4 regions of the Agrobacterium sp. O3.4 genome follow, and region 3 is predicted to be linked to each of the others. Evidence: predicted binding sites of a transcription regulator. Region 3 holds the regulator's gene; each other region holds the start of a gene.
What was found. Region 3 encodes LexA, which represses DNA repair genes until DNA is damaged. Its sites were predicted from a motif close to TGTTCNNNNTGTGTTCNG; they were not measured.

Region 1 (7,813 bases), 690 kb from region 3:
GGAAGAATTCGTCGCCCGCCGCACGGCTCTGTCGGAACAGAAGATCAAGCAGGCCGAAGAAGACGCCATCGGCGCCGTCCGCGCCGCCGCCGTTGACATCGCCATTGCCGCTTCCGAGAAGCTGCTGGCCGAAAAGACCACGGCTGCCGCAAAGGCCAAGCTTTTCACCGCCACGATCGGCGAAGTGAAGTCGAAGCTGAACTGAGATTTATCTCGGTATTGTTCAAAACCCCTCCGGCGCGAGCCGTGAGGGGTTTTTTCGTCTGGGCCCCAGGGATTGGTTAGAAATATGGCACCGACAGGCCTGTCGAAATGCTGTTCTTTTAGTGGGCCACCCATACAAACGGTCAGCTTGCGGGGGGCAGGTTAAAGGGACGGGTATTGGCAAACTTTGGGGTTTGGCTTTCTGGACCCTAAATATTCGATGGCGCGTCCGCGTTCACCAGCAACGATTATTGCCGCAGCAGCAGATTTCCCTATTCTACGGAGCAAGCGACTAGGTCGCGATGCTGAGACAGCCTCATGAAGCTCCGCAGGACATAGCCAAATGATCGACTTTTATCCGCTGTATTCTACCCCACAGAGTGAAGCGATCGAAGATTTTATCAATCGGCACTACGAACTAAAACAACCTGTATCCTGTAAGCTGCTTCAGCGTGGATTTAACGACGTTTATCTCGTCACCGTGAACGACAGCGAGCGTTATGTGTTTCGGCTTTCCCACCGTCGTTCCCGTGGCGCAGCCGACGTCAAAAGCGAAACTGCATTTCTGTCCCATCTCTCGAAATCAGGAGTTCCAGTTGCCGGGCCAGTTCCGACACGTGAAGGCGCTTTCTTCGTTCGAGGCCAGGCGCTGGAAGGTGCGCGCGAGGGCGTACTTTTTAACGCGCTTGGTGGGCGTGAAGTGCATGCCGCTGATGCTGGCGATGCCCGGGCTAATGGAAAGACCCTTGCTCTTGTGCACAACGCCGCAGAGACATTTTCCATTGGCGAAACGTTATATCGGCTTGATCTCGAACATTTGTTGCATCGGCCTCTCGCACGAATACGCGACAGCGGAATTGTGGATGATGCGCAGGTTCTCGTTGATCTTCAAGACATCGCCAAGCGCGCAGCAACGGCGATCGAAGCGGCCGGTGATCTGACTTGGACATATTGTCATGGAGATTGTCACGGTTTCAATTCGCGTATCAATGAGGCTGGTGAAGCTGTATTCTTCGACTTTGATGATGGAGGTCCGGGGTATCTCGCTTATGATCTCGCTGTCTTCCTCTGGGCTCAAATCTCCTTTGGCCGGGAACAGATTACCGTCTGGCACGCCTTCGTGGATGGGTATCGGGCAATTCGGCCGATATCGCCTGACGACTTCGAAGCGGCGCTGAGGTTTGTGACGGTTCGTCACCTATGGCTTATGGGTGAACACGCAAGCCGAACCCACGAATGGGGAAGCAACTCTGTCGAATGGATTCCGAGGCAGGTTAATTTTCTCACCAAGTGGGAGATCGATCGATTTTCCGATCGTCTGTTCTGAGGCTGACGCCAGCACGCCATGCTGAAAAGACTGGCCGCTCTCTGTTTCAGACAAAGTGGCGTCCTGACTTGCACCCGCTTCCGGATTTTATCCGTGTCGATGTATTTTGCATTGCGAAGGTGCTGATCGAACAAATTTATCTGAATCACGAGTTGCGTCCGTCGCGCCACGATCAATCCCGCTTTAGCGGCCTGAAACTCATCCTGTGCAGCGGGCAGGGGCCATGGCTTTCGATAGCGCGCAGATGGGCCGGTGTGCCGTAACCGGCATGGCCCTCAAAGCCATAGGACGAATGCACCACACCGGCGCGCTCCATCATTCGGTCACGGGTCACCTTGGCGATGATTGAGGCGGCGGCGATGGAGAGGGAGCGGGAATCACCCTTGATGACGGCTTTGGCCTCGCAGGCAATGCCGGGCGGCCTGTCGCGGCCGTCGGCCAGCACGAGAGCAGGGGAGATTTCGAGACCGAGCACGGCCCGGCGCATGGCGTCGAGGCTGGCGCGCAGGATATTCATGCTGTCGATCAGGCCGGGGCCGGAGGAGGCGACCGATACGATGGATGTTTCCATGATCTGGACGAAGAGGCTTTCCCGTTTCAGCTTCGTCAGCTTCTTGGAATCGTCCATACCCTCAGGAATATTGTCCGGATCGAGGATGACGGCTGCCGCAACCACAGGGCCGGCGAGCGGCCCGCGGCCTGCCTCATCCGTACCCGCCACGGGCCAGAGTCCCTTCTTTTTTGCCTCAAGTTCGAAGGAGAAATCCGGGCCGGTATCGGCGAGATCGAAGAGGACAGGAGAATCGGGTGGTGCGCGGCGTTTCATGCGGCGAAACTTGCACACACACCCGATCTCCTGCAAGCCCCCGGAGGCGGGCGATGACAGGCAGGGTGAGCCGGGTCGAGGGGGCGTGGCTCACTATGCCCTTCAGGTCATCATGACCTTTGATCCTCCAACGGGGCGGCGGAGGAAAAACGATCGCACGCGAGGCGGCGGTTCCGGGGGGCAATGTCCGGCTGGCCAGGGAAAACCCGCCGGGCATTTCGTGGGGAGCGTGGCCGCCCGAAGGGAAGAGGCCAGCGCTCCTTGTCGTGTTCCATCTGATATCGTCGCACCCGCTGTGTGATGCTTCGATCAGGCAGGATATTTTCAGCGTCTGTTTTTTAAAGCAGCGACAATTGGACCCCTGCGCCGCCCGGCGGCACGAAGAGATCGTCGCGCAGATGAATGCCGCGACGGATGAGGCCAAGCCGTTTCGTTGCCATTTCGAAACGCCTGCCAATTTGCCAGGCGTAAGGGCCGGCGCCCTTCATGCGTTTCCCGAACTCCGCATCATAATCCTTGCCGTCGCGCATGGAGCGCACCAGTGACATGACGTGACGATAGCGGTCCGGATAGTTGCGTAGCAGCCAGTCGCGGAAGAGCGGGCTCACCTCCAGCGGTAGGCGCAGCAGCACGTAAGATGCCTCGCTCGCACCGGCGGCCTTGCCGGCTTCCAGAATGCGTTCGATCTCATGATCGTTGAGTGCCGGAATGACGGGTGCCATCATCACGGCAACCGGAATGCCCGCCTCCGTCAGCGCCTTGACCGCTTCCAGCCGCTTCTCCGGGGTGGCGGCGCGTGGCTCCATGTTGCGCGAGAGCTTGCGATCCAGCGTCGTCACGGAAATGCCGACCTTGGCGAGACCCTTTTTGGCCATGGGGGCCAGAATGTCGATATCCCGCTTGATCAGCGCCGATTTGGTGACGATGGCGACGGGATGGTCGGCCTTGGCCAGCACTTCCAGTATCTGCCGCATGATGCGCCATTCACGCTCGATTGGCTGATAAGGATCGGTATTGGTGCCGATGGCGATCACCCGCGGCTTGTAGCCCGGTTTTGCCAGTTCTCTTTCCAGAAGTTTCGCCGCATCCGGCTTGGCAAACAGCTTCGATTCGAAATCCAGCCCGGCCGAAAGACCCATATAGCTGTGCGTAGGCCTTGCGAAACAATAGATGCAGCCATGTTCGCAGCCGCGATAGGGGTTGATGGAACGGTCGAACGGGATATCGGGCGATTCGTTGCGGGTGATGATGCTGCGCGGCTTTTCCACCTGCACCTCGGTGCGGAATTCGGGCATGTCTTCGAGTGTCTGCCAGCCATCGTCGAAAACTTCGCGCTGCAGGGCCTCGAAGCGTCCATCCGGATTGATCCCGGCGCCACGGCCACGACGACGGTCGATCTCGATCCGCAGGCCCGATGCATCGGCCAGCGCATTGGCAATATCTGGCATATGGCTCGGCTGGAAGGCAGCCTGCCCCGAAAGCGTATGGTTTCTCATCTGGATGCTCCCGGGCGCCGCGCGCCTGAAGGCCCGCCAAACACCCTAAACCGTTTCCGTTCGAACAGGCTTTCATCACCTCTTCGATGATTAAATTCCTAACGCAAAAATGAGAACAATACAAGAACAAAAATGCAGAACCAATATTTGTCCACATCCCGGCAGGGAAAGGTTGGGGGAGTTATTTCGCCGCGGGGCGGGGGGTGCCGATCCGCACCGGGAATGGCGGATTTTACCACGATGGGAATAGTGGCAATTAATTGTGCGATGCGTTAGAGCTATGCATATGTTGACAGTCATAATGGAATGCCGGGATCAGGAACCGGAGCTGGCGCATACCTTGTCTGCGCTTGTAACCGGTGCCGTGGAAGGGCTTGTAAGCGACGTGGTGATCCTCGATCACGGCTCGCGCGATGGATCGTCGCGTGTCGCCGATGCCGCCGGTTGCCGCTTTTATGGGCAATGGGACATTGAAGATGTCATGCGCTCTGCGCGCGGACAGTGGATATTGCTGGTGGAGCCAGGTGCGCGGCCGCAAAGCGGCTGGATTGAGGAAATACTGGAATATGTGACGGTATGTGCGGAGCCGGCGCGTTTTTCGCCCTCCCGTTACCACAAGCGCCCATTCTTCAGCCGAATCATGCGTCGTCCGCCGCCGCTGGAACATGGCTATCTGATGCCTAAGAAACATGCGGTGGCGATTGCGAAATCCGGCATGGGCCTGACGCAGTTCGTCCATGCGCAAAAGCCGCGTCGCCTGAATGCGGAACTGCTTCCTGCCTGGACCGCCCGGCCGTCGGGCTAACCCGCAATCCTGAAGCTGCTGGAAGAGTTATTCTGAAAAATTGAAGATTGAAACGGGCAGAAATGCCGGGGAGACACCCGATTCTGTCCCTGAATAAGACTGGACTCGACTTCTGCATGAATAAATGCAACCTATACATGTTTTGTAGGGGGAGGGTTGCATGTCATACGGATTTTTCAGGTCGAATTCTTCCAGGATGCACGCTGTTTTCTGCGCTGCCACACTATTGGCGCTGCCAACGACTGCCTTGTCTCAGGCCCTGTGTGGAACCGGAGGTGTCGTTTTTTCCACAAAGGAACTCAAGGTCGATGCCGATGGGGCGCCCAACTCTTATCTCGTGAATGGCGAGGGGCTGTCCTATACCTGCGATGGGCTGACTGCTGTCGGTTCAACGCCCGATACGGACCCTAGGGGATGGCAAAAAAAATGCCAGAATGCCTGGAAGAAAGCCGTTGCCACGGGTGATTATTCGAAGGTCAGGATATTTGGCTTTTCAAAGGATGATAACAATAAGCCGATAATTCAAAAGGCTGGCGATCCCTTGCCCGGCAAGGCTTTTATCACCGAAACATCTGTTTCGGTTCCCGATGGACCGGCGGGAACACAGAGGCATTGGGTCGATGCCACCGAAATTCCCTATGTTGTTTTGTCCAGCAGCTTCGTGAAGAAATATGGCGTGAAGGACGGTGATATCGCCGTGGTCTATCGCCCGGCGACCAAGCGCTTCGCTTACGGGGTTTATGGTGATGGCGGCAAGCTCGGTGAGGCTTCCGTGCGCTTCCACCAGGATATCGGCAACAATCCGCTGGTGAACAAGGGGGGCGTTCTGAGAGCGAAATCGGGCATTGCCGACCAACGCAAGAATAAAGATCCAATCCCGGTTATCACGGTGGTGTTTCCCGGAAAGACGTCCCATCCGACCGTTGACGCCCAAAAATGGCGGGCTGAAATTGCGGCAATGGGAAAAACGCATTTCGACAATTGGGGCGGCCTTCAGAAATTGATCGAATGCGCCCGTTAGTTTGAGCCGGCCCTGTCTTGACGCAAAGGGGGCGGCCAACAGCCGCCCGCAACAGTCTTCCCAATCACCCACCTAGCCGGCGGCAAGCACCTTGCCGGGGTTCATGATGCCGGCGGGGTCGAATGCGTGCTTGATACGGCGCATCAGGTCCATTTCGATACCGGGCCGAATGGCGGCCAACTCGTCGCGTTTCAGCTGGCCAATGCCATGTTCGGCGGAAATGGAGCCGCCGAGCGACAGAACGATACCGTGGACGATCTCGTTCATGTCCCGCCAGCGGCCGAGGAATTCGGCTTTGTCGGCACCCACCGGCTGGGAAATATTGTAATGGATGTTGCCGTCGCCAAGATGGCCGAAGGCGCAGACGCGGGCGCCGGGAATAGCGGCGATAACCGCCTTTTCCGCCGTCGCCATGAATTCCGGTATTTTCGAGACCGGCACTGAAACGTCATGCTTGATCGAGCCACCTTCCGGCTTTTGCGCATCCGACATGCTTTCACGCATGTGCCACAGCGCCTGCCGCTGGGCTTCTGACGCGGCAATCACCGCATCTGCAACCAGCCCGGCCTCAAAACCGCGCTCCAGCAGCGATTGCATCATCGTCTCGGCTGTCTCCGCCGAATCGGAGGTGGAGATATCGATGAGCGCGTACCATTCATGCGGCGTCTGCAGCGGGTCGCGCACGCCGGGAATATGTCTGGTGGTGAATTCGACGCCGATGCGCGGCATCAGTTCGAAACCGGTCAGCGCCGTGCCGCAGAGGTTCGAGGCCATTTCGAACAGCTTCAATGCGTCTTCGGTGGAGCCGAGCCCGGCAAACGCCACCTGATGACCGAGCGGCTTCGGGAACAGCTTCAGCACCGCGCCGGTGATGACGCCAAGCGTGCCTTCCGAGCCGATGAAGAGATCGCGCAGGTCGTAACCCGTATTGTCTTTTTTCAGCCGGCGCAGCCCGTTCCAGATCTCACCGGTCGGCAGAACGACCTCAAGCCCGAGGCAGAGCTGGCGCATATTGCCATAGGCAAGCACCGCCGTGCCGCCGGCATTGGTGGCGAGATTGCCGCCGATGCGGCAGGAGCCTTGTGAGCCGAGTGACAGCGGGAACATCCGTTCCACCGTCTCCGCTGCCTTATGGATGTCATCGAGAATGCAGCCGGCATCGGCGACGATGACATTGGCGACCGGATCAATATCGCGGATGCGGTTCATGCGCTCCAGCGACAGGATGATGTCGGTGCCTTCGGACCGGGGCGTCTGGCCGCCGACAAGCCCGGTATTGCCGGTCTGCGGCACGATGGGGGTGCCGCTCTCGCTCGCGAGCTTCAGGATGGCGGCAACTTCTTCAACCGAACCGGGCTTGATGAGCAGCGGCGAGGCGCCGCGATAAAGCCCGCGATTTTCCACCAGACGCAGCGCCATTTCCACCGGGTCGCGCACCGCATTTTTATCACCGACAATGGCGGTGAAGCGGTCGAGTATGTCGGAGGAGGGAATGGCGGTGGTCGTCATGGGCGGCGTCTCGCTGTCGTTTGAAACATGGGCGAAAGGGGTTGAGTGGCGTCAGCCTCTCGGTGCGGCGGCGCGGGAAAGGCGGTCATTGATCGCCTCTCCGAGACCATGCATGGGAATGACGGTGATGGCGATGGTCTTTGCGCCGGTCGCATCGGCGGCTTTCAGATAATCGAACAGATTGGCGGCGGCCTCGGCAAGATTGCCGGTGGGGCTGAGATCGAAAACGGCGCGGGCCGCTTCCTCACCTTTAGTGGCGACACTGCCGAAACGGATCAGCGCTTCGCCCGGTAAAACAGATGTGGCGCCGAGGCGCACGGATGCACCGGGCGCATAATGCGACGCCAGCATTCCGGGCGCTTCAATGGCGGCGGAGGCTTTTTCGGGCCGCTCCAGCCGCAGGCCGGCAACGCGCTCTATGTCCTCGGTAACGATGCCGCCGGGGCGAAGCAGCCGCACGCGGCCATCCTCTTCCACCTTGACGATGGTGGATTCGACGCCGACCGAAGCGGCCCCGCCATCAAGAATGAGACTGATCTTCTGGCCGAGATCGGCCTCCACATGGGCGGCACTTGTCGGGCTGATCTTGCCGGAACTATTGGCGCTGGGGGCAGCCAGCGGTCTG
Region 2 (7,813 bases), on a different contig from region 3:
AAGCCTCCTTCAGCCGCGCCTTCAAACGGGTGCTCGGCGCGCCACCCAGCCAGTTCCGCCGCAAGGACGCGGCCGGGCTGGAGGATGCGGCTTAAAAGCTTCAGACAAACCGGGTAAGGATAGTGTGTGAAAACAAATCCGCCTGAAGCGGAAGGGCATCGTCCGGGGAGCATCCACCATGAGCATGGCCGACGACGCCCGTTTCTGGAACCGGTCAGCACGGAAATATGCGAAAGGCAGGATTTCAGACGAGGCCGGATATGCGCGCACGCTGCAGCGGACCCGCGCCCTTCTGAAACCCGACGACAACATACTGGAACTGGGCTGCGGCACCGGGACGACGGCGATCCGGCTGGCGGGTAGTGTCAAAGACTATTATGCGACGGATATTTCCGCCGACATGATCGCAATCGCCAAAGAGAGAAAACAAGCCGCCGGCTCTCTCCACAACCTCACCTTCAGCGCAACGACTGCGGAAGCGCTTGTGCCGGGCGACATGCAGTTCAACGCGGTACTGGGTTTCAACTATCTTCATCTGGTCCGCGACCTGCCCGGCACGCTGCGGCACATTCACGCCCTGCTTGCCCCGCACGGCCTGCTCATTACCAAGACCCCCTGTGTCGGCGATATGAACCCGCTTATCCGCCTTGTCCTGCCGGCGATGCGGGCAATCGGCAAGGCGCCCTATGCCGGCGTGTTCAACGCGGCCGAGCTTGGCCGGCATATAAACGCCGGTGGTTTCGACATTCTGGCGACGGAAATTCATGCAACGAAGGGCAATGACAACCGCCCTTACATCGTGGCGCGCAAGAGGTGAGCTGAGCCGCCTTCTCAGTGAAAATTGCGGGAAATGACCTTTATCCGCTCGACCGCATCGTCATCATGGTCGGCGGGCGGCGGGCGTTTCCTGATGACGCGGTGATCATCCGGCGGCATGCCGTGATGAAACTCGTCACCACGCCCATGCGGCAGAGGAAAGGCATGGTTGCGCTCGCCCACGCTTGCCAGGGCCTGCGACAGATCGGTCAGCCGGTGGGCGACCAGATGCACCACCTCACCTTCCCGCTGGATCTTGCCGTAAATGCCGACCATGCCGGCGGACAACACCACGCGGCGGTATTTTTCGAAGGTTTTGACCCACAGCACCGCATTGGCAATGCCCGTCTCGTCCTCCAGCGTCATGAAGATCACGCCCTTTGCCGAACCGGGGCGCTGGCGCACCAGCACCAGACCGGCCGTTTCCAGCCATGTGCCATCCCGAACGCGTACCGCCTCCGCACAGGTGACGATGCGGCGGCGGGAAAGATCATGCCGCAGGAAGGTCATGGGGTGTTCGCGCAGCGTCAGCCCCACATGGCCATAATCCTGGACCACCTCGCCACCATCAGTCATGGGCCTGAGCGCAACGGAGGGTTCCTGAAGCTCTTCGATAACGGCATTTTCCCTGATGGCAGCGGCGGCGAAAAGCGGCAGCGGCTCATCCCGCAGGGCCTTGATGGCCCAGAGCGCCCCGCGCCTGGCAAGCGAAAGCGCCGGCAAAAAGGCATCGGCCTCCGCCAGACAGACAAGGGCGGCGGCCGGAACACCCGCCCTTCGCCACAGATCGTCAACGGAGGCAAAAGGCCGATCCTGCCGGGCGGCGACGATTTTTGCAGCATGGTCATTGGAAATCCCCTTCACCATGCGCAGGCCAAGCCGCACGGCAAAGCGGTCCTCACCCTTGCCATTCTTCTTGCCCGTAGGCTCCAGCGTACAATCAAAGCGGCTGTTATTAACGCAGACCGGACGCACCTCCACATCATGATCACGCGCATCGCGCACGATCTGCGCCGGGGCGTAAAAACCCATGGGCTGCGAATTGAGAAGCGCCGTACAGAAAATATCGGGATGATGGCATTTCAGCCATGAGGAGGCGTAAGCAATCAGCGCGAAGGAAGCCGCGTGGCTTTCGGGGAAACCATAGCTGCCGAAACCTTCCAGCTGTTTGAAGATGCGTTCGGCGAATTCCTGCTCATAACCGCGCTCTACCATGCCCGTGACCAGTTTCTCCCTGAATTTGGAAATGGTGCCTACATTCTTGAAAGTCGCCATGGCCCGGCGCAGCTGGTCCGCTTCATCCGCGGTGAAACCGGCGCAATCCATGGCGATCCGCATCGCCTGCTCCTGAAACAGCGGAACACCCATCGTCTTTCCCAGGACGCTTTCAAGTTCTTTTTTCGGAAAAAGGACCGCTTCCTTTCCCTGCCGGCGGCGTAAATAAGGATGCACCATATCCCCCTGAATGGGGCCGGGGCGAACGATGGCAACCTGAATGACGAGGTCGTAAAACTCCTTCGGCCTCAGGCGCGGCAGCATCGACATCTGCGCCCGGCTTTCAATCTGGAACGTGCCGAGCGTATCGGCCTTCTGGATCATGGCATAGGTAGGCCCGTCATCCGGCGGCATGGCGGCGAGATCGTATTTTTCTCCCGTGCGTGCCTCCAGCATGTCGAAGCCGCGCTTCATGCAGGAGAGCATGCCAAGCGCCAGGCAATCCATCTTCATGAACTTCACGACATCGATATCGTCCTTGTCCCATTCGATGATCTGGCGATCATCCATGGCGGCGGGTTCGATCGGCACCAGCTCGTCCAGCCGGTCATGGGTCAGAACAAAGCCACCCGGATGCTGGCTGTGATGGCGCGGTGTGCCCACAAGCTGGTTGGCCAGTTCGAAGGCAAGCTTCAGGCGGCGATCCTCCATATTGAGGTTCAGTTCCTTTACCTGCTTTTCACCCACCCCTTCGCTCCAGCGCCAGACCTGCGAAGACAGAAGCTTGGTCAGGTCTTCCGGCAGGCCCAGAACCTTGCCGACATCGCGCAGCGCCCCACGCCCGCGATAACGGGTAACGACGGAGCAGAGTGCGGCCTTGTCACGGCCGTAGGTGTCATAGACCCACTGAATGACCTCTTCACGCCGCTGGTGTTCAAAATCTACGTCGATATCCGGCGGCTCTCCCCGGTTCTCGGAAACAAAACGTTCAAAGACGAGATTGCTGAAAAGGGCAGGATCGATGGCGGTGATGCCAAGCACAAAACAGATAACCGAATTGGCCGCCGAACCACGCCCCTGACATAGAATATCTTTTGAGCGCGCATAACGGACAATGGCATTCACCGTCAGGAAATAGGAGGCATATTGCAGCCTGCCGACAACCGCCAGTTCATGATGCAACGCCTTTTCCACCTTCTCGGGTAAACCGTTCGGATAACGCCCCGGCACCGCTTCCCATACCATCTTCTCCAGCGCCTGCTGCGCCGTCAGCCCCGGCAGGCTGCGCTCCTCGGGATATTGATAGACCAGTTCCTTCAGCGAAAATTTGCAGCGTTTCGCAATTTCAAGGCTACGGGAAAGCGCTTCAGGGTAACGGGCAAACAGCCGGTGCATCTCTTCCGGCGGCTTCATATAGCGGTCGGCGTGGCGTTCGCGGCGGAAACCGGCCTCATCGATGGTGCAATTATGACGGATGCAGGTGACGACATCCTGCAGCATGCGCCGTTCCGGCACATGAAAGAGCACGTCATTAGTCACCACGGTCGGCACACCTGCGACCTGCGCCATCTCCGATAGCTCGAAAAGCCGCATCTGGTCGTTGGGGCGTCTTCTGAGGCTGAGTGCCATATAGGCCCGGTCGGCAAAGGCGGCTTTGAGACGTCGCAGCCGCAGTGCGCAGAGATCATCCGCGAGGTCAGCGAGCAGCACGACGATCAGGCCTTCGCCATAGGCAACGAGATCGTCCCAAGCGAGCCGGGATTTGCCCTTGCCGCCTCTTTTCTTGCCGACGGAAAGCAGCCGGCAAAGCCGCCCGTAAGCCGCGCGATCCATGGGATAGGCGAGCACGGAAAGATCATCGTCCAGATCGAGCCGGCAACCGATGATGAGGCGGATGCCATGATTATGGGCGGCTTCATAAGCGCGGGGAATGCCCGCAAGACTGTTGCGGTCCACGATACCAAGCGCCTCGATGCCGAGATTTTTGGCCTGTTCGAAAAGCTCTTCGCAGGAGCTTGCCCCGCGCAGGAAGGAAAAATGCGTGGTCACCTGCAGCTCGGCATAACGGGGCGCATTCATGCGAAGACCCCATGGATGAACCAGCCCTGCGAACCCGTTTCGGCATGTTCGCCATCACCGGAGCGGAAAATCCAGAAGCGCTCGCCACCTTCGTTTTCCACCATGAAATAATCGCGTACGGCGGCCTTTTCCCGGTCGCGTTTCCACCATTCGCCGAACACCCGTTCCGGCCCGTCGGCGCGCCTGACATTATGGCGCACGCCTTTCCAGAGGAAATAACGCGGCGGATGGTCGGGCAGCAGCGCCAGCGTCTCGATGGGTTCAGGCCTTGCAAAAAGCCTGACCGGACGCGGCCAGTGGCCGGGCCAACCGAGCGTATCCTCCGCCGCCAGCGCCGCAACTGAAGTAAGGGAACGTTCCGGCACATCGCTTGCCACCGCCGCATAACGATAGACCCGGTGGCCGCGATTGAGGATGACATCGACCGTATCGGCGATTTCCGCACGGCCTTCCTCCAGAAGCGAAGAACGGGCCTGCGCGGCGATAAGCGGCTCGGCATGGGTGGCGGTCAGCACCATCATCTCGATGCCGAAGCCGGGATCGATAGTGTCGATGCGGTCAGTCAAAAGCCGGACAAGCTGTTTGACATCGCGCACCGGTCTGGACGTGCCGGCCCGTATGGCCTGCAGGCCGCTATCCACCCGGTGCAGCACCAGATCGACCCGGCGCGCGCCGAGGCCGCGTTTTTCCAGCGCGACGCAAAGTTCGGCAACCAGCTTTTGGCTATAACGGGCAATCGTTTCCGCCGCTGCGATGGGTTCGGGAAAGGCGCGCCGCACCTCCACCAGTTCGGCCACCCGCACCGGTTCGATGGGTTCGCCGATCTCGCCGAGCGCCTGGGAAAGACGGCGAACGATCTCGGGGCCGAAACGCAGGGTCAGCGGCGCGCGCGGGGCTTCGGCAAGCTCGCCGATGCTGCGGAAACCGAGCACCTTCAGCCCGGAAACGATACGCTCCTCCAGCCTCAACGCAGCAAGCGGCAAGCTGCTGATCGCCCTCCGCTGCCCGCCCGGCGGCACGATGCTGATTACCTCAGGGCTAAAACGCGCCAGCGCATGGGCCGCACCCCAGCTATCGGCAATGGCGGCGCGGGCGGCAAAGCCTGCGGCATGCAGGCGGTTGACCATGCCGCTCAGCATCAGCGTCTCATTGCCATGCAGATGATCCGCACCCGCCGTGTCCAGCACCAGCCCGTCGGGTGGGTCGGCGGCGACGATCGGGGCATAGATGCGCAGGAAATGAAAGGCCAGCTGCTGCAGGGCGCGGGCATCAGCAGCCGCATCCAGATCTTCAACGAGAAGACCCGGCACCAGCGCCTGCGCCTTGCTGACCGGCGTGCCGGGGCGGATGCCCGCCGCCTTTGCCGCCTTGTCGAGCGCCAGCACCAGCCGGCGGCTGCCCTGACGGCCAATCATGACCAGCGGCTTTTCAACCGGCGGCGCGTCCTTGCCCGAAAGACGCCGGAAACGATCCGTCGGCCATGTCGGCAGGTAGAGCGAGACGACCCTTTGCATCACAGGCTTCCACTTCAAATTCGGCACTTTCGCCACCGCGACATCGCAAGAGCTCCAGCAACCAGCGCGGCCTGCCCACCCCCGGCACCGGCAAGGGCGAAGAGGGCCGCACGGAGATGCGCCAGCGGGTCACCGCCGCCGTCGGCTCCCCGAACAGCGCCGCATCGGCTTGACGCCGGAAGCGGCGGATGGCGATGCCGGTAACCCCAGAGGTTTCCGCCGCCAGCTGCAGCCGCCGCGAGGCGGTCATCGGCAGTTTCGCCACTTCACCCATCACCGCGCCGAAACCATTGCAGCGCAAGCCCTCCTCGAAACAGTCAAGCACGCCTTTCTCATCGCGGCATTCAACGATGATGAGCCGGTTCTGCGACAGGCCGGCCTGTGTCAGACCTGGCATGAACAGATCCCGCCGGGTGACACACCATAAAACCTTGCCGGAAAGCCGTGCCGCCACACCGGCAGCAAACAGCGCTGCCGCTGCCCCATCGGCAACGCCATTGCCGCCACCGCTCAGCTCATGCAGGCAACCAAGCTTTAGCCCGCCTCCCGGCAGGTGATGGTCGATGGTATCCACGCCGAAAGGCAGGGTCTCGTGCAGCCGCTCAGGGCCGTTACCGATCCTTTCCAGCCTTTCACGCAGCTCTTCGACAACGAGCAACTGGTCCGCGCGCTTTTGCATGGCATGACGGTTTTCAATTCCGGATTTTCAATCTTGCTGTTCTTGTTTTGTTCCTATTTCAGCAAAGAGTCAAGCAACAGGCTGTCTCTCATCAACAGTTTGCACGGGAAGAGAGGATTAAGCCCTTGCAGCGCTTCGTCCCGCCGTTAAAACGGAATTGTCCGCTTGGTGCCGTTCTTCTCACGAGAACCGATGCGCCACGGACATCAGGGTTTTGGAGGAAACCGCCGATGATCGCCAGCATTTTGATTGCCGTGGTTGCGGCCATCCACATTTACATCGTCATTCTGGAAATGCTGCTGTGGGAAAAGCCGGCCGGCCGCAAGGCCTTTGGCCTCTCGGCGGATTTCGCCCGGCAGACGAAGGTGCTGGCCGCCAATCAGGGGCTTTATAACGGGTTTCTGGCAGCCGGGCTGATCTATGGGCTCATGCAGGGCGATACCGGGCTGAGCTTCAAGGTCTTTTTCCTCACCTGCGTTCTGGTGGCCGGTATTTTCGGTGCCGTTACCGCCAATACCATGAAGATCCTGTTCATTCAGGCGCTGCCCGCCCTTTTGGCGCTTGGCGCGCTCTGGATTGGAGTATGAACCGATGACCGCATGGAATGACAGCCGCGCCAAAGACGCCCTCAACCGGATTTTCATGGCGGCAGTCGCAAGCGCCGATCCGGCGAAGGTGCTGCAACACCACCTTCCCTCCCCGCCCAAAGGCCGCTGCGTGGTGGTGGGGGCGGGCAAGGCCTCGGCCGCCATGGCCGCAGCACTCGACAAGGCCTGGGCGGATGTCGATCTCTCCGGTGTGGTGGTGACCCGTTATGGCCATGCCGTCCCAACCTCCCGTATCGAGATTATCGAGGCTTCCCATCCCGTACCTGATGACAAAAGTGCTGAGGCGGCCAAACGCATTCTCGCCGCCGTTGAAGGCCTGACCGCCGAGGACATGGTGATCGCGCTGATTTCCGGCGGCGGTTCGGCGCTGATGGTCGCCCCCGCCGAAGGCATGACGCTTGCCGACAAGATGGCCGTCAATCGTGCCCTCTTGGCCAGCGGCGCGACGATTTCGGAAATGAACGCCGTGCGCAAGCACCTCTCCCGCATCAAGGGCGGACGGCTGGCGCTGGCCGCCAAGCCGGCCAAGGTTGTTTCACTGCTGATTTCCGACGTGCCCGGAGACGACCCCTCCGAAATCGCCTCCGGCCCGACGGTTGCCGATCCAAGCGATATTGAAACCGTGCGGGAAATCGTCTCGCGTTATGAGCTCGATCTTCCCGAAACCGTGCGCAGGGTGCTGGAAAAGGGCGAAGAAACACCGAAGGCCGGCGATATCGACGAGGATGTCAGGATGATCGCGGCCCCCTCGCTTGCCCTGCAGGCGGCGGCGGATGAGGCGGTGAAGCTTGGCCTTACGCCGCTTATCCTCGGCGATTCCCTCGAAGGTGAATCCAGGGATGTCGGCGCGGTCATGGCCGGCATTGCTCTCTCCGCCAGCCGCAAGGGCCTGCCGGTCAAAG
Region 3 (7,813 bases):
CGTGCTGCCCACCGTGCCGCGTCAGGAAAACCGTATTCGCGAGCTGGCGGCAACATGGCCGGAAGATATAAGGCCTGAAATCGGCATCGATTCCGCCTTCAAATGGAACGCGTTTGCGCTTGCCGATGCGGCAATCGCCGCCTCCGGCACTGTCATTCTCGAACTGGCGCTTGCCGGCGTGCCGACCGTTTCTGTTTATAAGACCGACTGGATTTTCACCATGCTGAGCAAGCGGGTAAAAACTTGGACGGGCGCACTTCCGAACCTGATTGCCGACTACCCGGTTGTGCCGGAATATCTCAACGAGGTGGTGCGGCCAGGGTCCATGCTGCGCTGGGCAGAGCGGCTTGCATCTGACACAACAGAGCGGCGGGCCATGCTTGACGGTTATGCTTTGGTGCAGCAGCGTCTGCACACCGATGTGCCTCCGGGCGAAACCGGTGCTGCCATTCTGCTCGATGTGCTGAACGGCCGCAGACAGCAAGGCTGATACAGGCTTGGCCGTCTTGGCCACCGGTCGAACGTGTTTATCTTACCGAAATACCCAATAAAAAAGGCCGGCGGATTTTCACCCGCCGGCCTTTGATGTTTTGATTGCCGGTTTAGCGCTTGGAAACCGGAACGTAATCGCGCTTGCCGGCGCCCGTGTAGAGCTGGCGCGGACGGCCGATGCGCTGCTGCGGATCTTCGATCATTTCGTTCCACTGTGCGATCCAGCCGACGGTGCGGGCGAGCGCGAAGAGAACGGTGAACATGGTGGTGGGGAAGCCCAGCGCCTTCAGCGTGATGCCGGAATAGAAGTCGACATTCGGGTAGAGCTTCTTTTCAACGAAGTAGGGGTCGGAAAGGGCGATCTTTTCCAGTTCCAGCGCAACCTGCATGATCGGATCGTCAGAATTGCCGGTGGCTTCCAGCACTTCATACATCGTCTTCTGCATGATCTTGGCGCGCGGGTCGTAGTTCTTGTACACGCGGTGGCCAAAGCCCATCAGGCGGAACGGATCGTTCTTGTCCTTGGCGCGGGCGATGTATTCCGGAATACGGTCAACAGAGCCGATTTCGTTCAGCATGTTGAGCGCCGCTTCGTTGGCGCCGCCATGTGCAGGACCCCAGAGGCAGGCGATGCCCGCCGCAATACAGGCGAACGGGTTTGCACCCGAAGAACCGGCAAGACGCACCGTGGAGGTGGAGGCGTTCTGCTCGTGGTCGGCATGCAGGATGAAGATGCGGTCCATGGCGCGGGCCAGAACCGGATCGACCTTGTAATCCTCGCACGGCACCGCAAAGCACATGTGCAGGAAGTTGGAAGCGTAATCCAGATCGTTCTTCGGATAAACGAAGGGCTGGCCGATATGGTACTTATAGGCCATGGCGGCGATCGTCGGCATTTTCGCGATCATGCGCAGCGAAGCGACCATGCGCTGGTGCGGATCGGTAATGTCGGTCGAGTCGTGGTAGAAGGCTGAGAGAGCACCGACCGTGCCGCACATGACGGCCATCGGATGCGCATCGCGACGATAGCCGGTGAAGAAACGGCTCATCTGCTCGTGCACCATGGTGTGGCGCGTAACGCGGGTGTCGAAGTCCTTCTTCTGCGCAGCCGTCGGCAGTTCGCCGTAAAGCAGCAGATAGCAGGTTTCCAGGAAGTCGCCCTGTTCGGCGAGCTGCTCGATCGGGAAGCCGCGGTGAAGGAGAACGCCTTCGTCACCGTCGATATAGGTGATCTTGGATTCGCAGGAGGCCGTCGACGTGAAACCCGGGTCGTAAGTGAAGGAGCCCGTGTGCTTGTAGAGCGTGGCGATATCGACGACGCTTGGTCCAATCGTGCCTTCCCTTACCGGGAGTTCCACCTGCTTTTCGCCAAGTGTCACTGTAGCGCTTTTTTCCGTCATACTGATCCTCCGAGAACATGCGGGTGGAGGCGTTGAGACACGCCTCGCGGTTAAGCGTCTACCGATTAGCTATATGATCCTTGCGCCGATGCCAAGCTATTCGAAGGTCAAATTGTGCATTGCGGCAAACGCAATTACGTTGCTTGCGGCATTATCGGCCATGGCAATTCAATCTCGGTCAACGCGCGGTTAAAGGAAAGGATTGCAATCCTTCCCGCCGCCCTGCAAACCTGTTTCCGGTGCGGCAGGGGCGCGGCGCGGATTGCTTGGTCAAGGGGAAAAAAAGCATCTCGGATATGCCGAAACGTTGCAGGGTGAGTTGCCCGGCGCGCATGAAATCCTGTTTCCCGTTCACCGTGCCGGCGATCTTGTGGCTTATGATCTGCCCACCCGTGTTGTCAGGCGCAATCTCAAGGCTGTCATCACCGAAAAAGTTGCCGGCTGTGTCGCCGAGGAACGCGCATTCGGCCATGATTTCCTTTTCGTTCCCGTCTTTATCGGCTGCGGCGCGATCCTGTGGTTTTCCCTTGATGTCACGCCGTCCTTGCCTGCTCTCGCCATCATGTTCCTGCTTGCTGCCGGTCTGGCGCTGTTTAGCCGATATAATAACGGCCTGTCGGCGGCGACCTGCAGCGCTGCCGCTTTTCTTCTGCTGGGCATGCTTCTGGCGGATGTTGAAACCCGGCGGGCGGGAACCGTGGTACTGGATACCCCGGTTACAACCACCATCACCGGCACGGTGGTGCGCCGGGAAGTGGATGCGCGCGGTTCCTGGCGATATGTCATTCAGCTGGCTGCGACCGAAGCGCCAGCATTGTCGCGTCCGCCGGCGAGAATCTCGCTGATGTCCCGTGGCGGAGGTGACCCCGTTGCACTTGGCGCGACCATTCAAGGCAAGGCCCGACTGTCGCCGCCTTCCGGCCCTGCTTTGCCGGGTCTGAATGACTTCGCCTTCGCTTCCTATTTCAAAGGTATTGGTGCGACCGGATTTTTCTACAAACCGCCGCAGGCACTCATATCACCAAGGGGCGACATCAAAGTCGAAACGGGCTGGCTGGAATGGGCGGATATGCGGCTTTATGGCCTGCGCAGCGCCATTGCAGAGCGCATCCGCTATGTCATTGGCGGTGACGCCGGAGCCTTCGCCGCGTCCATCGTCACTGATGAGAGACAGGCGATCTCGGCCGATACGATGGAGGCATTGAGGCTTTCCGGCCTTGCCCATATCGTTGCCATATCCGGGCTGAACATGGCACTTGCCGCAGGCATTTTTTTTGTGGGGCTGAGGCTGACCTTCAGCTTGTTTCCCGCTTTTGCGCAGCGCTGGCCCGTCAAGAAGATTTCGGCTTTCGCGGCACTCTTGATGACGCTCGCCTATTACCTGATTTCCGGTTTCGCCGTCTCCGCCGAGCGCGCCTGGCTGATGATGTCGGTGATGCTGATCGCGGTTCTTTTCGATCAGCCGTCGCTCAGTCTCCGGAATGTCGCTATTTCGGCTCTCATCATCCTTGTCTTTTCGCCTTCGGAAATCATGGGGCCGAGTTTCCAGATGTCGTTTGCCGCGACCATCGCGCTCGTATCCACCTATGCCTGGTGGGGCCGCCGGCGCGGCGATCACGAGCGACTGTTGATCGGACGCAGACCGGTATGGATGACGGCGGCGCAAATGGCAGGAACCATCATTGGCGGGGTCATTACCACGTCGCTGATTGGCGGAGTTTCGACGGCGATCTATTCGGCCGAGCATTTCCATCGTGTCACCACCTATGGACTTTTCGCCAATCTGGCTGCCATGCCGCTGATGTCGCTGATCGTCATGCCCTTTGGCCTGCTCGCCATGCTGCTGATGCCGTTCGGGCTCGACGGGCCGTTCCTGAAGATCATGGGTTATGGCATGGCGCTTGTCATCGAAGTCGCCAATGAAGTGGCGTCCTGGGGCGGCAGTGCAGCAACGGGGCGGCCGCATGAGTGGTTCATTGGTCTCGGCTCCGCCGGTTTCCTGCTGCTCACCTTGCTGCGCAGCCGGCTTGCATTGCTTGGTATTCCGCTTCTTGTTTCCGCCTTCGGCCTGTCGGCGGCCACGGCCTATCGCGATGGCCCGGATCTGCTCATTCACGAGGAGGGGGAACTGGTGGCGCTGCTGGACGACGGCAAAGCCTATACGACAAAAACGCGACCGCAGGACTTCGTATACGGCCAGTGGCAAAGAGCACTCCTGTTGCCGGAACAGCCCGTTCCACCGGTCAATCTCAAAGCGGAGGCCGCAATAACCAGTGTAGGATTGACCACAAAATCAAAACTTACGCCGGAGGAGACGAGGGCGGTGACACGGCAGATGACGGCAGCGCTGAAAGATGCGGAACCCGGCGTCTTCACCTGCAGCAAAGGCATATGGTGCGTGGCGCGCGCCGGGAGCGGGGAGTGGATCGTCGTTCTGGAAGACGGCCGGTTTGCCGGAAAAGCCTGCGACATCGCCGATATTGTCGTCGTTTCCCGCAGGACCTCGTTTTCACAATGCCGCTCAGGTGCGCTTCTGCTCAACCGGGATATATTGCGGCGCATTGGTTCGGTGGAAATAAACTTTGCCGACAGCGATCAGCCTGCGGTCGTCGGACGGCTGCGCGCGGCGATTGCCGGGGCGGACAGGCCATGGAGCGAGCACCGCTATTACAACTGGAAAACCGACCGTTTCGAATACGAGGTGCCGGAACCAGTCAGGCAGTTGCTGGCGACACCGCAATGAACGTCGCCAGCATGGATATTCAGACCTTCACACGCAGATCGGCAGTCATTTCACCAATGCCGCCGATTTCCTCCTCATGCGCCGCATCGCGCCAGATCTCATTCAAACCGGCTTCATACCATTCACGCATGGCGGGCAGGGCCAGCAGCCGGTCGCAATAGGCTTTTGCCGCAGGTGAAAGATCAGCGCCATAGGTCTGGAAACGGAACGCGACAGGGCAGAAGAAAGCATCGACCGCCGTGAATTTCTGACCGGCAAGATAAGGACCGCCGAATTTTGTCAGACCTTCGCTCCATAGCGCATCGATGCGCTTTATGTCTGCCGCAAGCCCGGCATCGCCACCCTTCGGCTTGACCCGAATACCGACCGACATCGGATAAAGATTGCGCAGCGAGGAAAAGCCGGCATGCATTTCACTCGCCGCCGAACGCGACCATGCCCGCGCCTGCTTGTCGCCTGCCCAGACGCCCTGGTGCCGTTCTGCGAGATATTCGGCGATCGACAGCGTTTCCCATATCGTCACGCCATCATCGACAAGGCAAGGCACTTTGCCGGTCGGCGAGAAGCTGGAAAAGGCGACACCTTCGCCAAACGGAACAAGTTTTTCATCAAAGGCGATACCCAGAGTGCGCATCAACACCCACGGCCGCAGTGACCATGAAGAGTAGTTCTTGTTGGCGATGTAAAGATCGTACATGGCTTATCTCCCGGATATGACGCGCATTTCTATACCTGTCGGGGCATGATGGAATATCGAAAATAATCCATGGCACTCATAAATCGCGTTGATGAATGGCAGGGGCTTTGCATCGAGTGTCACCATTCGGTGGCAGCGTCAGGCCGGCCGCATCCCGCAAGCGTCAACGACCTCACGCGATCAGAAGTCCACGGCGTACGACGCATTGGTGATAACAGGCCGGTGAGGAGTGCGCGACAAAGATATCCATATGAAACTGGAACTGATCTTTACCAGACGAGATGTATCCGTCTGCGGGAAGAATAGGAGTGCCCGAGACTCACATGGTCAGTCGAACTAAGAAATTGCCGTTATCTTCGACAGGCGCCGCCGCATGACGACACCTGTCTCGAGAGAATGACGGCCAATTCAGATCAATGGTAACGGCGTATAAGCCCGACCAGCTTGCCTTGAATTTTTACCCGGTCAGGCCCGAAGATACGGGTTTCATAAGCGGGGTTGGCGGCTTCCAGCGCGATGGAAGCGCCCTTGCGGCGGAACCGCTTCAGCGTCGCTTCCTCGTCATCCACCAGTGCCACGACGATATCGCCCGGATTGGCGGTATTGCTGTTGCGGATGATGACGGTATCGCCGTCGAAAATCCCCGCCTCGATCATCGAATCGCCCTTAACTTCGAGCGCGTAATGTTCACCCGAACCCAGCATGTCCACCGGTACGGCAACATCATGGGTGTTGTTCTGGATGGCGGAAATCGGCACGCCGGCGGCGATGCGGCCCATGACCGGCACCGTGGCAGCACCACCGAGATCGTTGGCGGGCGCCTTGGGCGCAGGTGCGGGTTCCGGTGCCTTCGGTTTGCCGAGGCTGCCTTCGATGACGCTTGGCGAAAAGCCGCGCTGCGGCCTCGCACCAGGCGCATAGGCCTCCGGTAGCTTGATGACTTCCAGCGCCCGTGCCCTGTTAGGTAGCCGGCGAATAAAGCCGCGCTCTTCGAGGGCGGTTATCAGCCGGTGGATGCCGGATTTGGAAGCAAGATCGAGTGCGTCCTTCATTTCATCGAAGGAGGGCGGCACGCCGGACTCTTTCATTCGTTCATGAATGAAGAGAAGCAATTCCTGCTGTTTGCGCGTGAGCATGAGGAAAACACCCTTGAGAATCGTAGTGGAGGTCGCGAAACAAATACAGAACGAACACTATATGTTCCATATGTGTTCCGCAATCCCCTAAAATTTCGTGAAGCTGCTATCTGTTGTTTTGATAATTTGCCTGAAAGCACGAAATTGTGCTTTTCTGCCGTCCGGACTGTTCCGGCATGGCCATGCCGCATGCGACAGGAGGAAGCAGGGAAATGACGAAACCATACCACATCGACCATCTCGTATTGCCTGTCGAGCACATCGACATTGCGGCAAATCGCCTTGGAAACCTGGGATTTACGGTAGCGCCTGCGGCTCTTCACCCCTTCGGCACGCAGAATGCCTGCGTTTTTTTCGCCGATGGAACGTATCTGGAGCCTCTCGCAATCGCTAACCCGGCTAACTATAATGCATCGATTGATCGCGGAGATGTGTTCACCGGGCGGGACCAGGCCTTCCGGAAACAGGTTGCAGGCGAGGGATTTTCCGCTCTGGTCGCTGCGACACAGGACGCTCGTGGCGATCACGACCGATTCGTAGCCGCGGGCCTCTCGGCCGGGAATGGCTTTGAATTTTCGCGGCCGGTCAAAATGCCGGATGGTTCGCAGAGCGAGGCGGCCTTCCGGCTGGCTTTTGCAGCAGGCGGTTCCGCGGAGGATTTCTTTCTGTTCAGTTGCCAGCGGCTGCAGGCCCTGCCGGGCGACCGCTCAGTGCTGGAGCGCCATGCTAACGGCGTTTCCGGTCTCAGCGAGATCGTCCTGTTTTCCGGTGGTGATGCGAATGCGGTGCGGCTAATCGAAACTGTTTTCGGCTGTGATGGCAAAATGTCCCCGGATGGTGATGTGCTTTTCGCAACCGGCAATGCCCGCATAAGACTGACGCAAAAGCCGGTCTTCGGCGGACATGCCTTTAATATTCCCGAAGAGGGCGGCGGTGGATTGCGCGGCGCAGGCATCGTCTTTTCCGTTCGCGATCTTGCCGTGACAGAAGCGGTACTTGCTGCTAATGGCGTGTCCAGCACAGAAGCGGCTGGCCGGCTGGTGGTGCCCGCAGCACCCGGTCAGGGCGTTGCCTTCGCCTTCGAGGAAAAATGATGAGCGTTACGAACAATCTCAAAGTCACCGCCGGCGATGGCGCCAGCAAGGTCTCCTTTTCCAATACCGAGCGTTTTTCGCTGATTGCCGGCCCCTGCCAGATGGAAAGCCGCGAACATGCCTTCATGATTGCCGGCGTGCTGAAGGAACTTTGCGACAGCCTGGGCATCGGCCTCGTTTATAAATCCTCCTTCGACAAGGCGAACCGCACGTCGCTTTCCGGCAAGCGCGGCATCGGCCTTGACAGCGCG
Region 4 (7,813 bases), on a different contig from region 3:
CGTTACGTTGATCTCGCTGATCGCGCCGCCTTTGCGCCGTCCGCCGCGCCCACCCCGGCGTCCACCGGAACCGCCGCCGCCGCCACCTGCTGACATACCCATAGTTTTTACTCCATTTTGCCTTGCGGCAAATCACTGCACAGCATGCAAGTTGCGCGGCCGCTTATTGGGCGGCCTGCCGTGTCTGAAGTTTTTCATCGATCTGGCGCGACAGGATCGCGGAGAACTCGTCGGCGAAACCTTCCATGCGAGCGGAAAGCTTGTGCGCATCAGCCGTGAACTTGTTATAGGCGATAACCGCGGGAATAGCCGCGACAAGGCCGATGGCCGTTGCCAGAAGCGCTTCGGCGATACCGGGCGCCACGACCGCAAGGTTGGTCGACTTCGAACCGGCAATCGCCTGGAACGAGGTCATGATACCCACAACCGTACCGAAGAGGCCGATAAAGGGACCGGCCGAACCGATGGTGGCCAGCGAACCGAGGCGGGCCTCATATTGTTCGCCTTCACGCGCAATCGTCACGTCCATTGCCCGGTCGATGCGCATCTGCAGACCAATGGGAGAACGCGCGCCGCGCTCGAATGATTTTTTCCATTCCCGCATGGCGGAAACGAAAATAGCCGCAAGACCGCCATTCTGGCGTTCCGCCAGCGTGCGATAAAGCTCCTCAAGCGACTGGCCCGACCAGAACACCTGTTCGAACTGGTCGAACTGGCGCTTTGCCTTGCCGAAGCTCACATATTTGTCAAAGACGATCGCCCACGTCCAGACCGAGGCGGCGATAAGTCCGATCATCACGAGCTTCACGATGAGGCCCGCCTGCATAAACAGTGCCCAGAGACTTACATCGTGTGTCGCCGCTGCCAAACCTGCCTGTTCCATAAATATCCAATCCCCGAATCCAAACGCCCGGTACGGGACCGGGCGATTCAAACGCGTGTTAACGCTCGAAGTCATGCGGCCGCAGCCGTTAACCCCTTTGCCATACCCCGATACTTGCCAGTAAGCCTTACTTGCCAATAAATTTGGTGAAAGGAAGGCGTGCGCCGCACAAATGCCAGTTGCTAAAGTAAGACACCATTATGGTTAAAGGAGTGTTACAACCGGGGCACGCCGGGTGGATTTACTGAACCGGGCCGCCAATTACTTCAGGAATTTTTCCGCCACCGTCTCCGGAAGACGCCTTGGCCGGCCGTTGGCATTGATGACGGCGATGATGACCTTGGCCGCGACCAGCAGGGTTTCACCACGCCGTATTTCCTGATTGAGCACCATTTTTGCGCCACCAGCCTTTTCGGTCACAGTGGTGATTGTCAGCACATCATCCATCCGCGCCGGTGTCTTGAAATCGATCTCCATGCGATGAACGACGAAGACAAGGCCCTCCTCGTCAGCGGTCAAAAGCGCGCTCTGCTCACAGCCGAGGCAACGCAGGTAATCGGTACGGCCGCGCTCGAGAAAATGCAGATAGCGCGCGTGATACACGAGGCCGGAAAAATCCGTGTCCTCATAATAGACGCGTTGTGTCAGGCGGTGCCCATGTTCGATGAGTTCGCCGGAAAGCGAAACCACAAGCTCGCTCATAATGTCTCCTTGGTAAGTGCGTCCGCATCGATACCACCTTCGCGGACGATGAGATGTTCGTGGCGCGGAGGCAGCACCTCAATGCGGTCTGCAATAAAACGAGGCCTGAGATCGTGCTCCAGCAGAGTGGAGGATTGTGCACGCAACCAGCGGAACTCCACCTCGATACCATCCAGCACCCGGTGAACGATATCGCTTTCATGAAAGGGAAACGCCTGGCGAAGCGACACCAGATAATAAAACGCCAGCTCATGCGCGGCATAATCGCCGTAAGCAAAAAAATTCTCGGCGGACCATAAAAGGCGTTCGACCGAACAATCTCGCTCAAGTTCCTCGCCGATTTCGCGGATGATGGTTTCTTCGGAGCTTTCGCCGATTTCCGCCCGTCCGCCCGGCAGGGCCCAGTAACTGTCCTTTGTGCCGCGCTGAACGAGAACATGGCCATTCTGGAAGATCAACGCCGCCACGCGCATGCTGAAAAGCTGCGGCTTGCGGTCCAGCCGGATCATATGGCGTTCGGGGGCAAAAGTCATTTGTCGTCCAGATCGCCGTCATGCCAGACGAGGTGTCTTGTGGTCTGCGGCAGGTGTTCTATTTCGTCGGCGATGAAATAGGGCGGAATATCCAGTTCCGTCAACGCCTCACGCGTTGCCGCGACCCAGCGGAACTCCAGTTCATTGTCACCATCCTGAACGCGGTGGATGATGTCTGTCGGATGAAAGGCCAGCGTCTCCGGCAGGTCCATCAGGTAATAAAAACCGAGTTCGTGCCAGTCCTTGCCTTCATAATGGAAGAAGTTTTCGACCGCCCAGAGAAGCCGCCCCACCTTGGCCTCGACGCCAAGCTCCTCCACCATTTCACGCGCCAGCGTTTCCTCGGAGCGTTCGCCCATTTCGGCGCGACCGCCCGGAAAGGTCCAGAATTTTTCATGCGACGCCCGATGCACCAGCACATGGCCATCACGAAACGCCAGACCCGCAACGCGCATCTGGAAGATGCGCTTCGGCTTGAATTTCATGCGGATACGGGTGTCCTGGTTTTTGTTATCATGCGTCATCATGCTGGCCTGTGGGCTGGAAACATCAAATCATCTTCCGCCCACCCTAACGCATCCATCTCTTCTTTTCTCGCCTTTGCATCATCCCCCACAATGAATTCATCCAGTTGCGGCGGCTTTATCGTCGTGCCGGACAGCATGGCATGCGCCTGCCCGCGATGATGCGTCTGGTGCTGGAAGAGATGGGAGAGGACATCGTCGCAACGATCCTGCTGGATACGCGCGCCACGATGGATATTGACCGTGGCCGCGAGGCCGTCTTCATCCAAACCGTCGACAAAGGCGATCAGTACCTCGTCAAGTTCCGTCTGGGCGGTGTGCAATTCCGCCATGGTGGAGAAGGGCTCCTCTTCGGCAAAGGCGGCCAGACCGAGCGTTCCACCCTGCAGGGCATCGATATAGAAGCGGTCGACGGTGTAGATGTGGTTCAGCGTCGCCCTGAAAGTGGGGAAAAAACTGACGCGCGGAGCGATGAAAGCTTCCTGCGAAAGCCGCAGACAGGCCTGATGCAGTCGAGAATTGGCCAGCCGGTTGTTGCGAGCGAGTTTGCGGAAAATCCGCAGCGGATCGTAAGGCATCAGCGTCCCTCCGTGACCGCCGGATGGCGGCGTTGTTCAATCGGCCCGCTCAAGCTCCGATCGACTTTTCAGAACCTTTGCGCCGTCTTCCTGTTCGATCAGAAAAGCGGGCTCGTCCTTGCTCGCCTTCCGCTTGATCCTGGAGCCGGCGATTGTGCGCTCAACATCATCCATGAAGGTCTCGACAATCTTACCTTCACCGGTTCCGCTACCCCAGTTCCAGCGAACTTTCGTTCCCTTGCGAAATGCCGACATGATCATCTCCTTACCAAAGATGGTCAAATGCCAGCGTACCGGGGCTTGTTCCCTCAATCGTCTTCCAGCGTCAGCCGGAACTGCGCGGCCTCGAGATCCTTCGGCGGCTGCATGCCAAGATGTTTCCAGGCGGTTGCGGTCAAAATACGCCCGCGTGGCGTGCGCTGGATGAAGCCCTGCTGAATCATGTAGGGCTCGATAATGTCCTCGATGGCATCGCGTGGCTCCGAGAGGCCCGCGGCGATGGTTTCGATGCCGACCGGGCCGCCGCCGAAATTGACGGCAATCATGGTGAGATAACGCATATCCAGCTGGTCGAGGCCCATATTGTCGACCAGGAGCCGCGTCAAAGCCTCGTCGGCAATCTCGCGGGTAACGGCTTCGGCCCGCGCCACTTCAGCGAAATCGCGCACGCGGCGCAAAAGCCGACCGGCAATACGCGGCGTGCCCCGCGCGCGCCTTGCGATTTCCCGTGCACCGCCATCGGTCATATTGAGCCCCATCAGCCGCGCCCCGCGCCGGACGATCAGTTCCAGCTCATCGACCGTGTAGAAGGCCAGCCGGACGGGAATGCCGAAACGGTCGCGAAGCGGTGTCGTCAGCAGGCCGAGGCGGGTCGTGGCGGCAACGAGGGTGAATTTGGAAAGGTCGATCTTCACCGAGCGCGCCGCCGGCCCCTCGCCGATGATGAGATCGAGCTGGAAATCCTCCATGGCGGGGTAGAGGATTTCTTCCACCGCTGGGTTGAGGCGGTGAATTTCGTCGATGAAGAGGACATCGCGCTCCTCGAGATTGGTGAGAAGTGCGGCAAGATCACCCGCCTTGGCAATGACCGGCCCTGACGTGGATTTGAAGTTGACGCCGAGCTCCTTGGCCATGATCTGCGCCAGCGTCGTCTTGCCGAGACCGGGAGGGCCGACGAACAGCACGTGATCGAGCGCCTCGCCCCGGTTCTTGGCGGCCTCGATAAACACCTTGAGATTGGCGCGGGCCTCTGCCTGGCCGGTAAAATCGTCCAGCGACTGCGGGCGTAGCGTGGTGTCGATATCCTCACCGCGCTTTTCCGGGGTAATCAGTCTCTCCGCATCGCTCATTCAGGGCATTCCATTGTTATAGCCGAATTCATCAGGTAACCGTCGCCGCTATATCATGAGTATCGCAACAAGGCGCTTCACGAAATTCAGGATAGGCCTGCGCTCCACGCCCGCCTGCCAAGCCAGTCTTACCGCGAAAGTTCCTTCAGCCCCAGCCGGATCAGCTTGGCGCTATCGCCGCCCTCACCGCCATTCTTCAGCGCGGCGGCAACCGCATTGGCGGCCTGATCACGGGAATAGCCGAGATTGGTGAGCGCGGAGACCGCATCGGCAACCGGCGCGGAGGCAACGCCTTCCCCAAGTTCCTGCTTGAGCCCGATGGACGCCGAAGCATCCCCAGCGAAAGCGGGCGCCTTGTTGCGAAGTTCCGTCACGAGGCGAACCGCCACTTTCGGCCCCACGCCGGGCGCACGCGAAATCATTACCTTGTCCTGAAGTGCTATGGCATTGGCGAGCTCGGAAGGCGACAGGGTGGACAAGACGGCCAGCGCCACTTTTGAGCCCACTCCCTGCACACTCTGCAGCAGGTTGAACCATTCCCGCTCCAGTGCGGAGAGGAATCCGAACAGCTTAAGCTGGTCCTCGCGCACATATGTCTCGATGAACAGCACCACCGCCTCTCCGACGGAGCCGATTTTCGACAGTGTCCGCGCCGAACAATAGGCGACGTAACAAACGCCATGCACATCCACCAGCACGTAATCCGCGCCGATTTCCTCGATGCTGCCCTTCAATTTTCCGATCATGATGCCGCCCGCTCAATGAGACCTATATTCAACCGGCCGCCAGGAGCCGCCGCATCCTGTCACCACCGCGATTATGGGCGTGGCAGATGGCGATGGCGAGCGCGTCCGCCGCATCGTTACCCTTGAATTCGGCCTTCGGCATCAGGATTTTCAGCATCATGTGAATTTGCTGCTTTTCGCCGTGCCCGACGCCGATAACCGCTTTCTTGACCGCATTCGGCGCATATTCGAAGACCGGCAATCCTGCCCGTGCCGGAACCAGCATGGCAATGCCGCGCGCCTGACCGAGTTTCAGCGTGGCCACCGCATCCTTGTTCACGAAGGTCTGCTCCACCGCCGCCTCATCGGGCTGATGGCTGTGCACGATGTCCGCCAGCCCGTCATGCAACTGGCAGAGCCGGGAGGCAAGGTCCATATCGCCGTCCGACGTTACCGTGCCGGAAGCGACAAACCGCAGGCTGTTGCCGAGGGTGTCAATCACACCCCAGCCGGTGCGCCGCAGTCCGGGGTCGATGCCGATGATTCGAATCGTCTTTTGCATGAGTTACCTTATCTTTCCGGTTGCGACCCTGCCAGCGATAAGTGAACAAAACGACAACATTGATCAAATTTGCAACACAGCATTTACCTCTGCTTAAACCGCGTACCGCATTGTTCCCCCACAAAACCAAAAAAAAGGGGAGCTGCGGACATGATGATCCGCAGCACAGTATTTTCGCCATATCAGCCGTCCGATGGCGCCATCCATGCATGGCGCGGGAACTGAACCGGCATTGGGGGCTGCTTCGGCCATGCTGAACCGTTTTCATTCCATATCCACCAAAGTGCTGGTGATTTTCCTGGCGCTGATGGCGGTATCCACCGGGGCTCTGACACTTCTCGGTTATCAAAGCAGCAGTGGCGTTCTCGAAGAACAGGCGTCGAAATCGATGGAGAGCATTCTCGTCTTCCGCGGCGACATGCTTCAGGAACGCCTTGAACAGCTGAAGACGCAGGCGGACTCCATCGCCAAGATCGAAGCGCTGCAAATGGCTGTTGTTTCCATGCGCAGCGGCTGGGCGACCGTACAGAAGAATTCCGGTGACGCAAAAGCGGAACTGCAGCGCGTCTTCGTCAAGGAAAATCCATTCGGCGAAAAGGAAAAGCTGATCAAGCCGGAAAACCCAAGCGGCTTTTATTATTCGACCCATGAAAAGACCCAGACGGATATCGGCGGATATCTGCAGGGAACGCCGTTCAGCGACGTCCTTTTCATCGATCCGGCCGGCACGGTCTATTACTCTTATCTGAAGGGAACGGCCTTTGCGGAAACCGTAACCGGCGGCGTCTGGACGGAAAGTGGTCTTGGCGCGGCATTTGCACGCGGTGCCGCGAATGCCGAGAAAGCCGTCAACGACATTGCGCAGACCAGTTTCTCCGGCCTGCGCATAGACACGGCAACAAAGGAGGCCGGCATTTATTTCGGCGTTCCGGTCGTCAAATTCGGTGCCTTCAAGGGCATCGTCCTCTTCCGTGTCAAGGAAGACGTGTTCAGCCAGATACTCGCAAAGGGCATCGCGGCCGGCAGTTCCGAACAATCGGCAATCATTTCGGCGGACGGCAAGGTTCTGGGCGTACAGGGCGAAAAGCTCATCGGTCTCGACCCGGCAATCTACGGGTTCCATGGACAGGCGCTGAACGCCGCCGGCATGACGATTGCCAAGATCGACCGCCCGGATGGCGAGGCCAATGCCTATGCCCGCCCCTTCTCCTTTGCAGGTGAAAAATATCTCGCCGTCGAAAGCATGTTGCGCAGCGAACTGAATGCGGGTTCCATCTCGATTGCCGGCACACTTGCCGTGATCGGCCTTTGCGTTCTGGCCGCCATGTGTGCGGCAACGGCCTTTTTCGCACGGCGCCTGTTCGCCCCGCTGGAAAAGCTCGCCGGTCTGACTGGCGAAGTGGCGGCAGGTCGTCTCGATACTGAGATCGGCAATCAAGACCGGAAGGACGAGATCGGCCGCATGGCGCGGGCGCTCGGCAGTTTCCGTGAAAAGCTTATTCTGCAGCGGGAGATGGAAGAGACCGCATCGCGCACCCGGGAGGAAGCCGAAACCGCCCGCCGCGCCCATCTTGCCGAGCGCGAAGCCGAAGCCGGAACCCTGCAGATGGTCGTGCAGTCTCTGGACGAAGGCTTGGACCGGCTGGCGAATGGCAATCTTGCTTATCGCATCGACACAGTATTCCCCGAGGATCTCGAAAGCCTGCGCCACAACTTCAATACGGCGCTTGCCCGGCTCAGCGAGACCATGCAGGCCATCGGCGGCAATTCCACCGCCGTTCGTGGCGGTTCCGAAGAAATGCGGGTGGGTGCCGACCAGCTGGCGGAACGCACCGAGCGGCAGGCGGCCTCCATTACCGAGACTGCAAGCGCCATCAAGGCCATCACCGAGGCCGTCCGCGATCAGATCGAACGTGCAGAACAGGCAACGCGTATCGCCCATGACGCGAGCACGGAG

Region 1: M0412_RS09260 (PA0069 family radical SAM protein) is a predicted target of LexA. The motif match lies at 3,965-3,982, and genes of this name have one in related genera.
Region 2: M0412_RS17195 (ImuA family protein) is a predicted target of LexA. The motif match lies at 6,341-6,358, and genes of this name have one in related genera.
Region 4: ruvC (crossover junction endodeoxyribonuclease RuvC) is a predicted target of LexA. The motif match lies at 5,898-5,915, and genes of this name have one in related genera.

The regions. Positions count from the first base shown of each region.
Region 1 covers NZ_JALPZP010000001.1:1,899,540-1,907,352, reverse strand. The annotation lists gene M0412_RS09275 (F0F1 ATP synthase subunit B) at 1-205, shown strand, start outside; gene M0412_RS09270 (phosphotransferase enzyme family protein) at 548-1,531, shown strand; gene M0412_RS09265 (ribonuclease HII) at 1,704-2,357, opposite strand; gene M0412_RS09260 (PA0069 family radical SAM protein) at 2,696-3,853, opposite strand; gene M0412_RS09255 (glycosyltransferase family 2 protein) at 4,140-4,658, shown strand; gene M0412_RS09250 (glycoside hydrolase family 75 protein) at 4,819-5,679, shown strand; gene M0412_RS09245 (FAD-binding oxidoreductase) at 5,752-7,188, opposite strand; gene M0412_RS09240 (L-threonylcarbamoyladenylate synthase) at 7,240-7,813, opposite strand, start outside.
Region 2 covers NZ_JALPZP010000002.1:978,291-986,103, reverse strand. The annotation lists gene M0412_RS17215 (AraC family transcriptional regulator) at 1-95, shown strand, start outside; gene M0412_RS17210 (bifunctional 2-polyprenyl-6-hydroxyphenol methylase/3-demethylubiquinol 3-O-methyltransferase UbiG) at 179-817, shown strand; gene M0412_RS17205 (error-prone DNA polymerase) at 832-4,110, opposite strand; gene M0412_RS17200 (DNA polymerase Y family protein) at 4,107-5,624, opposite strand; gene M0412_RS17195 (ImuA family protein) at 5,539-6,303, opposite strand; gene M0412_RS17190 (DUF1304 domain-containing protein) at 6,534-6,890, shown strand; gene M0412_RS17185 (glycerate kinase) at 6,895-7,813, shown strand, end outside.
Region 3 covers NZ_JALPZP010000001.1:1,204,635-1,212,447, reverse strand. The annotation lists gene lpxB (lipid-A-disaccharide synthase) at 1-490, shown strand, start outside; gene gltA (citrate synthase) at 603-1,892, opposite strand; gene M0412_RS05835 (ComEC/Rec2 family competence protein) at 2,200-4,635, shown strand; gene M0412_RS05830 (glutathione S-transferase family protein) at 4,655-5,332, opposite strand; gene lexA (transcriptional repressor LexA) at 5,746-6,468, opposite strand; gene M0412_RS05820 (VOC family protein) at 6,681-7,562, shown strand; gene kdsA (3-deoxy-8-phosphooctulonate synthase) at 7,562-7,813, shown strand, end outside.
Region 4 covers NZ_JALPZP010000002.1:298,060-305,872, reverse strand. The annotation lists gene tolR (protein TolR) at 1-102, opposite strand, end outside; gene tolQ (protein TolQ) at 164-883, opposite strand; gene ybgC (tol-pal system-associated acyl-CoA thioesterase) at 1,145-1,585, opposite strand; gene M0412_RS14100 (NUDIX hydrolase) at 1,582-2,118, opposite strand; gene M0412_RS14095 (NUDIX hydrolase) at 2,115-2,642, opposite strand; gene M0412_RS14090 (DinB family protein) at 2,642-3,220, opposite strand; gene M0412_RS14085 (DUF2945 domain-containing protein) at 3,257-3,475, opposite strand; gene ruvB (Holliday junction branch migration DNA helicase RuvB) at 3,529-4,569, opposite strand; gene ruvA (Holliday junction branch migration protein RuvA) at 4,698-5,315, opposite strand; gene ruvC (crossover junction endodeoxyribonuclease RuvC) at 5,344-5,856, opposite strand; gene M0412_RS14065 (methyl-accepting chemotaxis protein) at 6,107-7,813, shown strand, end outside.